Parasedimentitalea psychrophila: one gene and its partner. The protein of the gene in region 1 interacts with the protein of each later gene in a pairwise test. Links are inferred from orthologs where the notes say so. Each region holds a gene or a part of one and is shown in the gene's direction. Other genes may lie near its edges.

What was found.
Region 2: the proteins of QPJ95_RS06755 (region 1) and def interact in binary tests that used the Escherichia coli proteins (3 or more experiments, as listed by UniProt). The link is inferred for Parasedimentitalea psychrophila from one-to-one orthologs.

The regions. Positions count from the first base shown.
Region 1 is NZ_CP127247.1:1,393,620-1,400,573, reverse strand. What follows is about bases 3,034-5,824. They hold QPJ95_RS06755 (aspartate-semialdehyde dehydrogenase), read left to right. Parts: upstream 3,034-3,813; coding sequence 3,814-4,836; downstream 4,837-5,824. Other genes in these bases: hpaH (2-oxo-hept-4-ene-1,7-dioate hydratase), read right to left, coding at 5,735-5,824; QPJ95_RS06750 (HpcH/HpaI aldolase family protein), read right to left, coding at 4,951-5,721; QPJ95_RS06760 (DUF3095 domain-containing protein), read right to left, coding at 3,034-3,578. Outside these bases: QPJ95_RS06775 (leucyl aminopeptidase family protein), read right to left, coding at 1-1,147; QPJ95_RS06770 (hypothetical protein), read right to left, coding at 1,240-1,620; QPJ95_RS06765 (carbonic anhydrase), read left to right, coding at 1,775-2,425; more of QPJ95_RS06760, read right to left, coding at 2,412-3,033; more of hpaH, read right to left, coding at 5,825-6,535; QPJ95_RS06740 (fumarylacetoacetate hydrolase family protein), read right to left, coding at 6,532-6,954.
Region 2 is NZ_CP127247.1:1,266,546-1,273,530, reverse strand. The notes cover bases 1-2,822. They hold def (peptide deformylase), read left to right. Parts: upstream 1-1,063; coding sequence 1,064-1,582; downstream 1,583-2,822. Other genes in these bases: fmt (methionyl-tRNA formyltransferase), read left to right, coding at 2,625-2,822; def (peptide deformylase), read left to right, coding at 2,073-2,570; def (peptide deformylase), read left to right, coding at 1,579-2,076; QPJ95_RS06135 (MalY/PatB family protein), read right to left, coding at 1-965. In the rest of the region: more of fmt, read left to right, coding at 2,823-3,530; QPJ95_RS06110 (hypothetical protein), read left to right, coding at 3,544-3,780; QPJ95_RS06105 (GlsB/YeaQ/YmgE family stress response membrane protein), read left to right, coding at 3,786-4,022; QPJ95_RS06100 (trimeric intracellular cation channel family protein), read right to left, coding at 4,024-4,665; rnhA (ribonuclease HI), read right to left, coding at 4,695-5,165; QPJ95_RS06090 (class I SAM-dependent DNA methyltransferase), read right to left, coding at 5,158-5,763; ispH (4-hydroxy-3-methylbut-2-enyl diphosphate reductase), read right to left, coding at 5,786-6,736; QPJ95_RS06080 (c-type cytochrome), read left to right, coding at 6,874-6,985. UniProt on the Escherichia coli protein: Removes the formyl group from the N-terminal Met of newly synthesized proteins. Requires at least a dipeptide for an efficient rate of reaction. N-terminal L-methionine is a prerequisite for activity but the enzyme has broad specificity at other positions.

The DNA.
Region 1 (6,954 bases):
GGGTGTGGAACGGCAGCCGCCAAACCGGATCGGCACTACCATTGGCCGCTGAGGCAAGCGCCGCCGCGTCACTATCGTTGTCGGTAAAGAACGGCGCCAGATCCGGCCCAACCGCAACCCGCGCGGCGCCGGTCAGCGTTGCCATCGAGATCAGCAGATCCGGCTTGCCCTCCGCCGCCAGCGCCAGCGCGTCGGCCAGCACCAGACGGCCCTCGGCATCGGTATTGTTGATCTCAACCGTCAACCCCTTGCGTGAAGTCAGCACGTCGCCGGGGCGGAATGCGGTGGCAGACACCGAGTTCTCGACCGCCGGGATCAGCAGCCGCAATTGCAGCGGCAGACCCGCTGCCATGATCATCCGTGCCAGCCCCAGCACGGTGGCAGCGCCGCCCATATCTTTCTTCATCAGCCCCATGCTGGCACCGGGTTTCAGGTTCAGCCCGCCGGTGTCAAAGCAGACGCCTTTGCCCACCAGAGTCAGCTTGGGGCCGGATGTCCCCCAGCTCATGTCGATCAGCCGCGGCCGCCGCTCCGAGGCGCGGCCAACGGCATGGATCATCGGCAGGTTCTGCTCCAGCAGTGCCGCGTCCGTCGTCACCGATATAGTGGCGCCAAACTGCTGGGCCAGGGTTTCAGCCGCCGCCTGCAGCTCGTCCGGTCCCATGTCCGAGGACGGCGTATTGATCAGATCACGGGTCAGGCATTCCGCAGCAGCCAGCGATTCAATACCCGCCGAATCAACACCTTCGGGCGCGATTAATGCGGCGTTCATTTCAGCCTGGTGGTGGTAGCGACCAAAGCGATAGCTGCTGAGCAGCCAGCCAAGGCATTCGATATCCAGTGCCTGCGGATCCAGCCCCGAGGCAATCCTGTATACCCCCTTGGGAAGTTTCTCGGCGGCACCAGCCAGCACAAACCGGCGCCGAGCCCGTTGCGCCGGGGTGCCATAGCCAGCCAGCGCCATCTCGGGTTTGCCGCTGGGGCCGGGCACCAGCAGCATCTGTCCGCAAGCACCGGTAAACCCGTTGGTCTGCGCCCAGTCGGCAACATGGTCGGGTTGGCGTTGCAGCCAGTCTTTGCATTTGTCCTGATCAATAACATGCAGCGGCAGGGCGACATCCGAGGGCGGGGCAAAGACAGGCGGCATCACGATACTCCGGATGTGGGGACAATTTCGTCCTAGAGTATCTGGCACCACGCCGTCCGCAAGCCCTGGCTGCAGGATTATGTGCTGTTAAATCAGACCGAGAGGTCTTGCTGCTCCCATACGGCAGTCAGCGACCGTTCGCCCACCCGCAGCAGCCGGAACAGGGTCGCCGCTATGGCTGGTTGGTCGCCGCTATCAACCGCGTCGGTCACATCGCGGGCAATGGCGGCCATGGCGCTCATGCCGATCTGTTCGGCAATGGCGACCAGGGATCGCGCGCTTTTGCGCAGGTTCGCCAAATCGTCTTGCCGCCACAGACGCTCGCAGTGCGACAGCCGCACCGCCAATTCCTCGATGGCGCGGCAAACCACGTCTTCGGCACCGGCCTCGCCCAGCTGAGCATAGAGTTCGTTCAGTTTCCCCGGATCAAGCCGGACCGTTTCGTTATGTATGACAGTCAAAATATTAGCCACTAGAGTTCACCCCAAATATCTGTACCCCCACGGCACGGGATAAACATTGCGGTCTACTGGTTTTCAAAAGGTTTCTTTGGGGTGATCATCTCTCTCGAATTTGCTAACAATACAGGATAATAGCCCAGCGAACTATCAACTCAGGGATTGATACATGGAATTTGCCAAGCCACTGCCCGGTTATCTTGTGACGCGCTATCATGGCTGGAAAGCCACGTCTTATGAGGAAAATAAGGGGTGGTATCGCCGTCTGGCGAGCGAAGGACAGCGTCCCCGCGCCATGGTTATCTCGTGCTGTGACAGCCGTGTGCATGTGACATCGATCTTTGGCGCTGACCAGGGTGAGTTCTTTATCCATAGAAATATCGCTAATTTGGTGCCACCTTTTCAGCCCGATGGCGACCATCACGGCACCAGTGCGACGGTAGAGTACGCTGTGACGGTGCTGAACGTGGCGCATTTGATTGTGCTGGGCCATTCACAATGCGGCGGAGTCGAGGGCTGCATTGACATGTGCAATGGTCACGCCCCCGAATTAGAGGCCAAGGACAGCTTTGTTGGCCGCTGGATGGATATCCTGAAACCCAAGTATGAACTGGTGCGCGATATCGAGGATAAAGAAGAGCAGTTAAGGCAGCTGGAAAAGCAGGCGGTGGTGGCCTCGCTGGAAAACCTGATGAGCTTTCCTTTTGTTGCGAAGGCGGTAGAGGACGGCACCCTTAGCCTGCACGGATTGTGGACCGACATCGGCGAGGGTGGGCTGCAATGTTTCGATCCCAAGCGGGATCTGTTCATCCAGGTCTGAGCCCGGCCTGCTGGTCCTTTGCCTTCAGAGCTGCGGCGGCGCTGGCATAGCCACCCGTCGCGCCGTCGACAAAATGCACATGGTCGTCCCGCGTCGCCGAGGGCACGATGCAGGTGACCATGGCCTCGTCCTGTTCGTGCAGACCATAGCGGATGTGACCCGCGGTGGTGGCACGCTGCAACAGGTCAATCAGTTGATTGCGGGTCTCGGGATCGCAGTCGATGGTCATCTTCAAGCCGTCGTCAAATTTGCGAAAATCGGCATTGGTGCTCAGCATGGCGCGATAGTGAACCGGATCAAACGATCCAAAGCGCCTGCCGCTCCGCATCATCAAGCCGGCAATAGCGCTATTCACCAGCAGCCTTATCTTGCGCAGAGCCAGCGGCGTGCTGCCGCGCGACACATGCGCCTCCAGCGCCAGCCCCCGGGGGGGGTAATGCAGCGGCGGGCCGCTTTGCGGCACCGGGTGACCGCTGCGCTCCAACTGTGCCGCCAGTGCCAGAACGTCGCGGACCACCTGCAAAAACCCGCGGCTCTCACCCTGCCGTGGTGGCAGCATCACCAGTGAAATAATACTGCCGTTGCGCGCCCTGATGTTGCTCCACCTGCAGGACAACCCGGTCAGATCTGGTGGGGTGACATGCTCCGAGGCGGGGACAGAAAATCCGTCCGCCTTCATTTGCTGTTCGGCCCAGGCCAGACCACCGCCGCTGAACATGGCATAATCGACGCCCGCAGAGACCGCATGGCGGGCGACCCGAACCTCCAGCCCCTCGGCGCGGATCCATGCGACGGGCAGCAGGGCGGCCCGCAGATCAACGCTGAATTCAGCAGAGACCCAGCTGCGCAGGTTGGACAGGATCTGGTGGCAGCTGTCCTGTTCCGCTGGGGGAATTGCAAAGGAGGCCCCATCACCGCCAAACACATAGGGAAAGGCACGCCCCTGCATGGCATTGATCAGCGCCGAAATCACCGAGGCCCCGATCATATTCACGGTCTTATATCGCCCGGCGGCAATCAGCCCGGTGGAATCGACAATGTCACAGCACCCGACCAGCCAGTCTTGCGGTAACGGGGTGAAAGCTTTGGGTTGGGCCAGATCAGAGAACTTGTCTCGGCGTGGTAAGTCCTCATAGAATCTGTGCGTTTTCATAGCCTACCCATGCCAGCAGCTGCCCGGATCAAACTAGCCGAATTTTCCGTCAGGTCCACCGACCAACCTCGGCCCCGACCGTAAGGTTGCGTGAAAAATAGGCACTCAGTCACATATATACCCTTATATACCCTGTAGACGCGGCAGAGGGCGCTTCTGACCTTTCCGGCAGGGGGGATTCCCGATATGAGACCGCAGCCGGTCATGGGACCGGCTCTAATATTGGAGAGACACTATGGGTTATCGCGTCGCCGTCGTCGGCGCCACGGGCAACGTGGGCCGTGAAATGCTGAACATCCTGGCTGAGCGCCAGTTTCCAGTTGATGAGATTGTCGTGCTGGCAAGTCGGAGATCGCTGGGATCTGAAGTCAGCTTTGGTGAGCGAACTTTGAAAACCACCGACCTGGACACGTTCGACTTTACCGGCTGGGATATGGCTTTGTTTGCGATCGGGTCCGACGCGACCAAGATCTATGCGCCCAAGGCAGCCGCTGCTGGCTGCGTGGTGATCGATAACTCGTCGCTGTACCGCTATGACCCTGATATTCCGCTGATCGTGCCCGAGGTCAACCCTCAGGCGGTCCACGGCTATGCCAAGAAAAACATCATCGCCAACCCCAACTGCTCGACCGCGCAGATGGTGGTGGCGCTGAAGCCGTTGCACGACCGTGCCACCATCAAACGGGTGGTGGTCTCGACCTATCAGTCGGTTTCTGGGTCCGGCACCAAGGGCATCGACGAGCTGTGGGATCAGACCAAATCGATCTACAACCCGACCGATAACAAACCGCCTAGGACCTTTACCAAGCAGATTGCGTTCAACGTGATCCCGCATATCGACGTGTTCCTGGATTCGGGTGAGACCAAGGAAGAGTGGAAGATGGTCGCCGAGACCAAGAAGATCATCGACACCAAGATCAAGGTCACTGCGACCTGTGTGCGGGTGCCGGTGTTTGTTGGCCACTCCGAGGCGATCAACATCGAATTCGAAGACTTCCTGGATGAAGACGAGGCCCGCGACATCCTGCGCGAATCGCCCGGCATCATGGTGATCGATAAACGTGAAGACGGTGGTTATGTGACCCCGGTGGAATGTGTTGGCGATTTCGCCACCTTCATCAGCCGCATTCGTCAGGACAGCACCATCGATAACGGTTTGAACCTGTGGTGTGTTTCCGACAACCTGCGCAAGGGTGCCGCCCTGAATGCGGTGCAGATCGCCGAACTTCTGGGTCGTGAAGTGCTCAAGAAGGGCTAAGCCAAGGCTTTGTTTGAAGAGGGGCTTTCTCGCAAGAGAGAGCCCCTTTTCTTATGCGTGCCAGATCGCTATCAGGCCGCTCCCTGGGCGCCCGTCAGTTCCGCTGGGCCGTCGCTATTTTGCCTTCCAATGCGCCGCCAGGGCGCGGGCTGATTGAACCAGCAGCAAAACGTCGATACCGACGGCAAGAAACTGTGCTCCCATATCCAGATAAGATTGCGTCGCCTCCTCGCTGATGCCCAGAATGCCCGGCGCCTTGCCCGAGGCGGAAATCCTGGACAGGGCATCGGCAATCACCTGGCGCACTTGCGGATGGGCCGCATTGCCTTGAAATCCCATGTCGGTGGACAGATCCGCCGGACCGATGAACACTCCGTCTACGCCTTCAACCGTCAGGATTTCGTCCAGCGCCGCAATCCCGGCCCGGTTCTCCACCTGCAACAGCACGCAGATCTGCTGATCGGCGGTCTGGATATACTCGCTGACTGACCCAAACCCAGTGGCCCGTGCGGCGGTTGCCCCAACACCCCGCGTTCCATGTGGTGGATACTGGCAGGCCCGCACCACCTCGCGCGCTTGCTCGGCGCTTTCAATGATCGGCACCAGCACCGTCTGCGCGCCAGCATCCAGCACCTGTTTGAGAATCCATGTCTCGCTCACCGGCACCCGAACCACCGCATGGCTGTCCGAGGCCTGCAGCGCCATCAGCTGATCGCGGATAGAGCGGATGTCATTGGGCCCGTGCTCGCCATCAATGACCAGCCAGTCAAAGCCGGCAGTGCCCATGATTTCCGCAGCCGGGGCCTCGGCAAAGCTGAGCCAGCAGCCGATCTGGCGCTCGCCATTGGCAAGGGCTTGTTTGAATGGGTTGGTGGGAACAGCCATGGGAGACCCCTTTTTAGGCAAATGTGATTTCAACAGAGCCAAACGGGCCAAAATCAGCTGAGATTTCAGCGCCCGGAGGGCATTCAATGGGGCGAATGAACGACCCTGACAGGACGATATCCCCGGCCTCGATCTGTTGTCCATAGGTCGCCATGCGCCGCGCCAGCCACAAAACCGAGGTCACCGGATCATTCAGCACCCCAGCCGCCAGCCCGGTTTCCTCAACCGTGCCATTGAGGCTAACGATGGCACCGGTCCAGCGCAGATCATGGGCCTGCCCAGCATGGCGCTCACGTCCCAAAACGATACCGGCATTGGCCGCATTGTCGCTGATGGTATCGGTGACAATCCGCACCTGGCCACTTGCGGGGTCGGCGCGCTGGATGCGGGTATCGAGGATCTCCAGCGCCGGCGCCACGCATTTGGTTGCCATCAAAACATCCGCGCGCGTGATATCGGCAGCTGCCAGCGGCGCCTTCATGATGAACGCTATCTCGGCCTCAACGCGGGGCTGAATGAACCGGCTAGCGGGCACCACAGCGCCGGTTTCAAACAACATGTCGTCCAGCAATACACCGCTGTCCGGGGTGTCGATCTTGAGTGCATCCTGCATAGCGCGACTGGTCAGACCGATCTTCCAGCCGATCCGCCGCCGCCCCGACGCCAGCTTTTGCGCCACCAGCGCCGCTTGTACCGCATAGGCATCGTCCAGTGTCATGCCGGGATACCGCAAAGACAGCAGCCCGGATTGCTGACCAGTGATTTCCGCCTGAAACAGCGCCTCAGCCGCCTCGGCGTGTTGCTGCGGGGTCATGTCTCGTCCTTGCCAAACTCATCCTCAACCGTATTGCGCAGGATGCCGATGCCCTTGACCTCAACCTCGACCACATCGCCGGGCACCAGGTATTTCGGCGGATCAAACCGCGCGCCGGCCCCTGTTGGGGTGCCGGTGATAATAGTATCGCCGGGCACCAGGGTGGTAAAGGTTGAGATATAGGCGATCTCTTCGCGGATCGGGAACATCATCCGGTTTAGGGTATCGTCCTGGCGGGTCTCGCCGTTGACGCGGGTCTGGATGCGGGCATCGTCCAGTTGTGCCGCGTCGGTAAAGGGCACCAGCCAGGGGCCGATGGCGCCTGAATTGTCCCAGTTCTTGCCTTGGGTGACGTTGAACTTGGCATGGCGCACCCAGTCGCGGATGGTGCCCTCGTTGCACAGGGTCAGGGCGGCGAT
Region 2 (6,985 bases), 120 kb from region 1 along the record:
TAGGTGGATTGCAGCGGCAGTGATTTCAGGCCGGGAATCGCATTGATCGCCTGATCAAAGATGCGCCGGTTTTCATCGAGGTAAGCAATCTGGGCGTCCACCCATTTGGCGCCGTCCGGTGAATAGGCGGCGGTGATCATATTGATGGCCAGGCTGCCGGCGCCGTAGTCCAGTGTATTCATGCGGTGCTTCATCGCAGCGCGCAGGCTGTCGTCGGCAATGATCATGTTGCCGGTGCGCTGACCCGCAATGTTGAAGGTCTTGGACGAAGCGGTCAGGGTGACCGTCCAGCTGCGGGCCTCGGGGGCGGCGACGTCCATCGGCACAAAGGTGCTGCCGGGGAAAACCAGATCATGGTGGATCTCATCGGCGACAAGGATCAGATCGTTGCGCTTGGCAAAGGCACTGATCTCGCGCAGCTCTTCCGGGGTCCAGACCCGGCCTGATGGGTTCTGAGGCGAGCACCAGAGCAGTAGTTTCTCATTGCCCGTCAACCGGCTTTGGGCATCGTCCAGATCCAGAACATAGGTGTCGTCGGCGCGTTTCAGCGGGCATTCGGTCAGGCTGCGTCCGGTCTTGGCAATCTTATGGGCAAACTCGTGGTAGACCGGCGAGAAGGTCACGACCCCGTCGCCCGGATCGCTCCAGACATCCAGACACAGGGCAATGGCGTTGCCCAGACCCTGCGAGGTGAGAATCCAGTCCTGCTCGATCGCCCAGTTGTGGCGGGTCTGCATCCACCACTGCACCGCCGAGAGATAGTCGGGATGGTCCCATGAGTAGCCAAACACCCCATGATCGGCAGCTTTGTGGATCGCGTCGATGACGCAGGGGGCAGTGGCGTAGTCGGAATCAGCCGTCCACATGGAAAGACCGTCCTCAGGCGAGACGCCATAGAGGGTCTCCATCTTGTCCCATTTGGTGCTATGGGTGCCGCGACGGTCGATGGGATCGTCAAAATTCATCGTGAAATCTCCTGCTGTTTGGGCCTGAAGCTACTGCGAAACACGGCAGGTGCAAGGGGGGCGTTGCGGTGGCTGGGGCAATGGCCTAAATCGGGGGCATGAAACGTAATATTTTGATCCATCCCGACCCTCGCCTGAAAAAGGTTTGCACCTCCGTCGCTGACATGACGGATGAGTTGCGCAAGCTGGCTGCTGATATGCTGGAAACCATGTATGACGCGCCGGGCATTGGTCTGGCCGCGCCGCAGATCGGCGTCATGGATCGGTTGATCGTGCTGGACTGTGTCAAGGAAGAGGGTGAGACGCCGCGGCCGCTGGTGATGTTCAACCCGGTGATCCTGTCCGCCTCGGATGAGACCAATGTCTATGAGGAGGGCTGTCTGTCGATCCCCGAGCAATACGGCGAAGTGACCCGCCCCGAGGCTGTAAATGTGGAATGGATGGACCGCGACGGCAATGCCCAGCGTGAGACCTTTGACGGGTTGTGGGCGACCTGCGTGCAGCACGAGATTGACCACCTGCAGGGCAAACTGTTCATCGACTACCTGAAACCGCTGCGTCGTCAGATGATCACCCGCAAGATGCAAAAGCTGAAACGCGAAATGGCCCGCGGGTGAGCGTGCTGCCGATCCTGATCTGGCCCGATGCCCGTTTGACCCAGCGCTGTGAGCCTGTATTGGCCGAGCCGCTGGATGATCTGATCGCGGATATGTTCGACACCATGTACGGCGCGCAGGGCCGCGGGCTGGCGGCACCGCAGGTGGGCGTGATGAAGCGGCTGTTTGTGATGGATTGCAGCTGGAAAGAGGGCACACCCTCGCCGATGGTGATGATCAATCCAACCATCATGGCCGCCGAGCGCTCTCCGGTTGTGGCAGACGAGGGCGGTCTGTCGATCCCCGGTGTACTGGTGTCGGTTGAACGCCCCAAGGCGGTGACCGTGCAATGGACGGCGGCTGAGGGCGACATTCATATGGCGGATTTTGACGGGTTTGAAGCCCGTTGCATTCAGCATGAATTTGATCATTTGAACGGCACGGTGACATTTGATCACCTGTCAGGCGCCGATCGCGCCAGGGCCGAGGCCGAATTTTTGGAGAGAAACACGTGACAACCCGTATCTGCCTGCCCTGGCCCGACAAACGCCTGCGCAGCAAAGCCGAAGAGGTGACTGAGATCACCGATGAGATCCGTGCCATCTGGGACGATATGGTGGAGACCATGGAGGCGATGCCCGGCGTCGGGCTGGGGGCGCCGCAGATCGGGGTGATGCTGCGACTGGCAGTTGTCGATGGCTCGCGCCAGCGGGGCCGCGCTGTGAAAATGGCCAACCCGGAGGTGCTGCATGCCTCGATCGAGCTGCGCGAACATGACGAGGCCAGCCCCAATTTGGCCGGCGTCTCGGCCAAGATCAAACGACCGCGGGCGGTGACGGTGCGGTTCATGAACGAGGCCGGGCAGGTTGACCGGCGCGATTTTGTCGGCATTGAAGCCACCAGCGTGCAGCATCAGATCGATCATCTGAACGGCAAGATGTATTTTGATCATCTGAGCAAGGTCAAACGCGACATGCTGTTGCGCAAGGCCAAGAAGCTGAACGGCTAATCACTGGCGAGGCACGGTGCGTGCCAGCACGCACCCTACACAGAAAGCAGAGCGATGCGCGTCATATTCATGGGAACACCCGATTTTTCGGTTCCGGTGCTGGAGGCCTTGGTTGGCGCTGGGCATGAGATTGCCGCGGTCTATTGCCAGCCACCGCGCCCTGCCGGGCGCGGCAAGAAAGACCGGCCGACGCCGGTGCATGCGCGCGCAGTTGAGTTGGGCTTGCAGGTGCGCCACCCGGTGTCGCTGAAAGCCCCGGAAGTGCAGGACGAATTTGCCGCGCTGGGCGCCGATATCGCGGTGGTGGTGGCCTATGGGCTGATCCTGCCGCAGGTTATTCTGGATGCGCCCAGCCAGGGCTGCCTGAACATTCACGCCAGCCTGCTGCCGCGCTGGCGCGGCGCCGCACCGATCCACCGGGCGATCATGGCCGGGGACGCGGCGACCGGCATTTGCATCATGCAGATGGAGGCCGGGCTGGATACCGGGCCGGTATTGCTGCGTCAGGCGACGGACATCGGGGCTGAGGAGGTCACGGCGCTGCTGCATGATCGGCTGTCAGAGATGGGCGCAAAGCTGATTGTCAGCGCATTGGACCAGCTGCCGGACTTGCGGGCCGAGGTGCAGCCTGAGCAGGGCGTGACCTATGCGAGTAAGATCGACAAGGCTGAGGCGCGCATTGACTGGACCCGTCCCGCGGTTGAGGTGGATCGCCAGATTCGGGGGTTGTCGCCGTTCCCCGGAGCCTGGAGCGAGATCGGGGGGCAGCGGGTCAAACTGCTGGCCTCGCGTTTGGCGCAGGGGCAGGGACGCCCTGGCGAAGTGTTGGATGAAAACCTCACCATTGCCTGTGGTTCGGGCGCGGTAGAGCTGCTGCGCTTGCAACGGGCAGGCAAAGGCGCGCAGGATCGTGACATCTTCTTGCGCGGTTTCCCGATGACGCCGGGCGATTGTTTCTAACCGGAGCGCCTGCATGTTTTTAACCTTGATGGGCACCGTGGTGATTGCCGGGATGGTTGGCTATGGGGCTGAGCGCTCCGGCTTCACAGCAAATGGCTACCTGGCGTCGATCATCATCTGTGTCGGTGGCGCTTTCTTATTCTATTTCGTGCGGCTGATGTTTGGCATCGGCTTTCATGCGGCGGGCTGGAATGCCATTGCGTCGTCAATCGGGGCGCTGATCATCGTGCCCTTTCACTGGAAAAGGTGAGCGCAATGCCCATTATTGCCCTGATTATCATCGGAGCCGCCGCTGGATTTCTGGCCACACGGCTGATGCGGATTGACGCGAATGTGGTGACCACTGTGGTGATCGGCATGGCTGGGGCGCTGATTGGCGGGCTGCTGTTGCGGTTTCTGGTGACGGTGATGGGGATGCTGGCGGGATTTGTCGGCGCGGTGCTGGGGGCATTGCTGCTGATCTGGCTGTGGCAGACCTATATTCAAAAATAGCCTAGCGGCGCGGTGGGCGGCTTTTGTAGACTGGCAGGTGCCAGCCAAAATGGATTGATCCGGCCCGCAGGGCCCAGCAGGTGACGGCACAGGCGATCAGGGCGCTGTGCTCGGGCAGGCCTAGATCCTTGGCAAGGCTCAGGGTGTCGAGGCTGACGGCGGTGATGGCGCCCGCCATGGCGCAGGTGATGTAAAGCTCGCCCTGTCTCAGCACCAGCGGAACCTCGTTACAGACCACATCGCGCATCAACCCCCCAAGAGAGCCGGTGGCCATGCCCATCAGCACCACAATGACCGCTGGTTTGTCCAGCTCCATCGCGGCACCGGTTCCGGCAGAGACCGCAACCGCAAGGGCAAAACTGTCCAGCCAGATCAGCCATTTTTGGCGGCTTTCTACCCGGTGTGCGTTGAAGAACACCAAGATCGCAGCACCGGTGGCCAATAGGATGTAAGTGGGCTCACCCACCCAGAATACCGGGTGGCGATCCAGTAACAGGTCGCGGATGGTGCCGCCGCCGACCGCCGTAAGGCAGGCGACAAAGGCAAAGCCGACGATATCCAGCTGGGCGCGACTGGCGACCAGCGCCCCGGTCAGGGCAAAGACCAGAACCGAGGCATAATCCAACAGGGTCAAAAAGCTCATGAGCCGAGCCTATCAGAGCTTTGGGGTGGTCACGACTTTGATTTTTTCGGCTTGAAGGGCGCCATGCCTGCGCGGGCCAATTCGTCCGCCTTTTCATTTTCGGCGTGGCCTGCGTGGCCCTTGATCCATTTCCAGGTCACCTGATGACGGACCTGCGCCTCGTCCAGCCGCATCCACAGATCGACATTCTTGACCGGTTTCCGGGCCGAGGTTTTCCAGCCGTTTTTCTTCCAGCCAAAGATCCAGCCGGTGACGCCATTTTTCACATAGGCCGAATCGGTCACTACGGTCAGCGTCGAGGGGCGGCTGAGGCTTTCCAGCGCGTTGATCGCGGCCAGCAGCTCCATCCGGTTGTTGGTGGTATCGGGCTCGCCGCCTTTCAGCTCGCGCTGTTTGGCAATTTTGCCGTCATCATCAAGGGCGCGCAGCAGCACGCCCCAGCCACCGGGACCGGGATTACCGGAGCAAGCTCCGTCGGTATATGCATATAGTTCAGACATGCGCGGTCATTACTACGAAGGTATCGTCACTGCCAGCCAATCCTTTGCCATTTCCAACTCTGGAGCGGGTGACCGTGAAACCAGCCTCGGTGAGCAGTGCGCGCAGCTCGTCTTCGCGGTAATAGGCATAGAATCGGCCAAGACTGTCGCGGTGTTCTCCGCTGCCCAGTTTCATACCGATGGAAAGGGTGCCGCCAGGGCGCAAGGCGCGGTGGACGCGGCCTAGGTGGCCGGGAAAATCGGCGCGAGAGGCGTGCAGCAGGCTGAAATTGGCCCATATGCCGTCATAGTGGTCTTCAACGGTCAGTTGTTCGAAAGTGGCAAGTTTGGCATTGAGCCGGTAATTGGCTATGGCGAGTTGCACCATTTCAGGTGAGGCGTCGGTTGCGTCGACGATCAGGCCGGCGTCGCGCAGCCGGGCGGCCCATTGGCCGGGGCCGCATCCGAGATCGAGAACAAGCCCGCCTTTGGGAACTCGCGCGAAAAAGGCGTCGAGGTCGGCCTCTTGGTTCATGTCTATGGCTTTGGTGTCAGAGAAATTTCTCGCGTAGTCGTCGGCTGCTTTGGCGTAGACATCCATTGTTTCGCGGTCGGTCATCGGGGCTCCAATTTAGGGGGTATCAGGCCGGTTGGCGCAGCACGCGGGGGACTTTGAACTCGATATCCTCAATGGCGGTTTCCACCACTTCGACGGTGACGTCATAGCGGCTGCGGAAGGCGTCGATCACCTCGTCCACCAGCAGTTCAGGGGCCGAGGCGCCGGCGGTGATGGCGATGCTGCGGATACCGTTTAGGGCGCGCCAGTCGATATTTTCAGCCCGCTGCACCAGTTGCGAGTATTTGCAGCCGGCCTTGGCTCCGACCTCGACCAGACGGCGCGAATTTGATGAATTTGGCGCCCCGACCACCAGCAAGGCGTCGCTTTTGGGGGCCACCGTTTTCACCGCTTCCTGGCGGTTGGTGGTGGCGTAACAAATGTCTTCCTTGTGGGGGCCGATGATGGCGGGGAAGCGGGCGTGCAACGCGGCCACGATGCCCCTGGTGTCATCGACCGACAGGGTGGTCTGAGTGACAAAGGCCAGTTGGTTTGGGTCGCGCACCGCAACAGTGGCCACGTCCTCGACCGTTTCCACCAGCAAAACCTCGCCCTCGGCAAGCTGGCCCATGGTGCCGATTGTTTCCGGGTGGCCCTTGTGGCCGATCATGATCATCTGCAATCCGGCCGCCGCGTGGCGCTGCGCCTCGATGTGCACCTTAGAGACCAGCGGGCAGGTGGCATCCACATAGATCATCTGGCGCAATGAGGCTGCCGCCGGTACCGATTTGGGAACCCCGTGGGCGGAGAAGATCACTGGCCGGTCGTCGGGGCAATCCGCCAGCTCTTCGACAAATACCGCGCCCTTGTCGCGCAGACCGTCCACCACAAACTTGTTATGGACGATCTCATGGCGCACATAGACCGGAGCGCCCCATTTCTCGATCGCCATTTCAACGATCTTGATCGCCCGGTCGACTCCGGCGCAAAATCCGCGCGGGGCGGCCAGGTACAGGATAAGGGCGGGCTTGGTCATGGCGGTCTCCTTGGGGTGCAGAGCTACGGCTTTCCCGGCGTCAGGTCCATAGGCAGAGGTGATCGCGGCGATTTGATTGGAGCTTCCAGCGCGGGAAGGGGCAGGTGGGGGCAAAACTGAGGTAAAAAGAACTGGCAATGAAGATTATTTTGGGTGGCGTCGCGATCGGGGCGGTGGCCGTGACCGCATTGCTGTGGAGCCAGGGCGCGGGCGCTCAAGCGACTGGACTGATTCCGTATCAGGACGCAG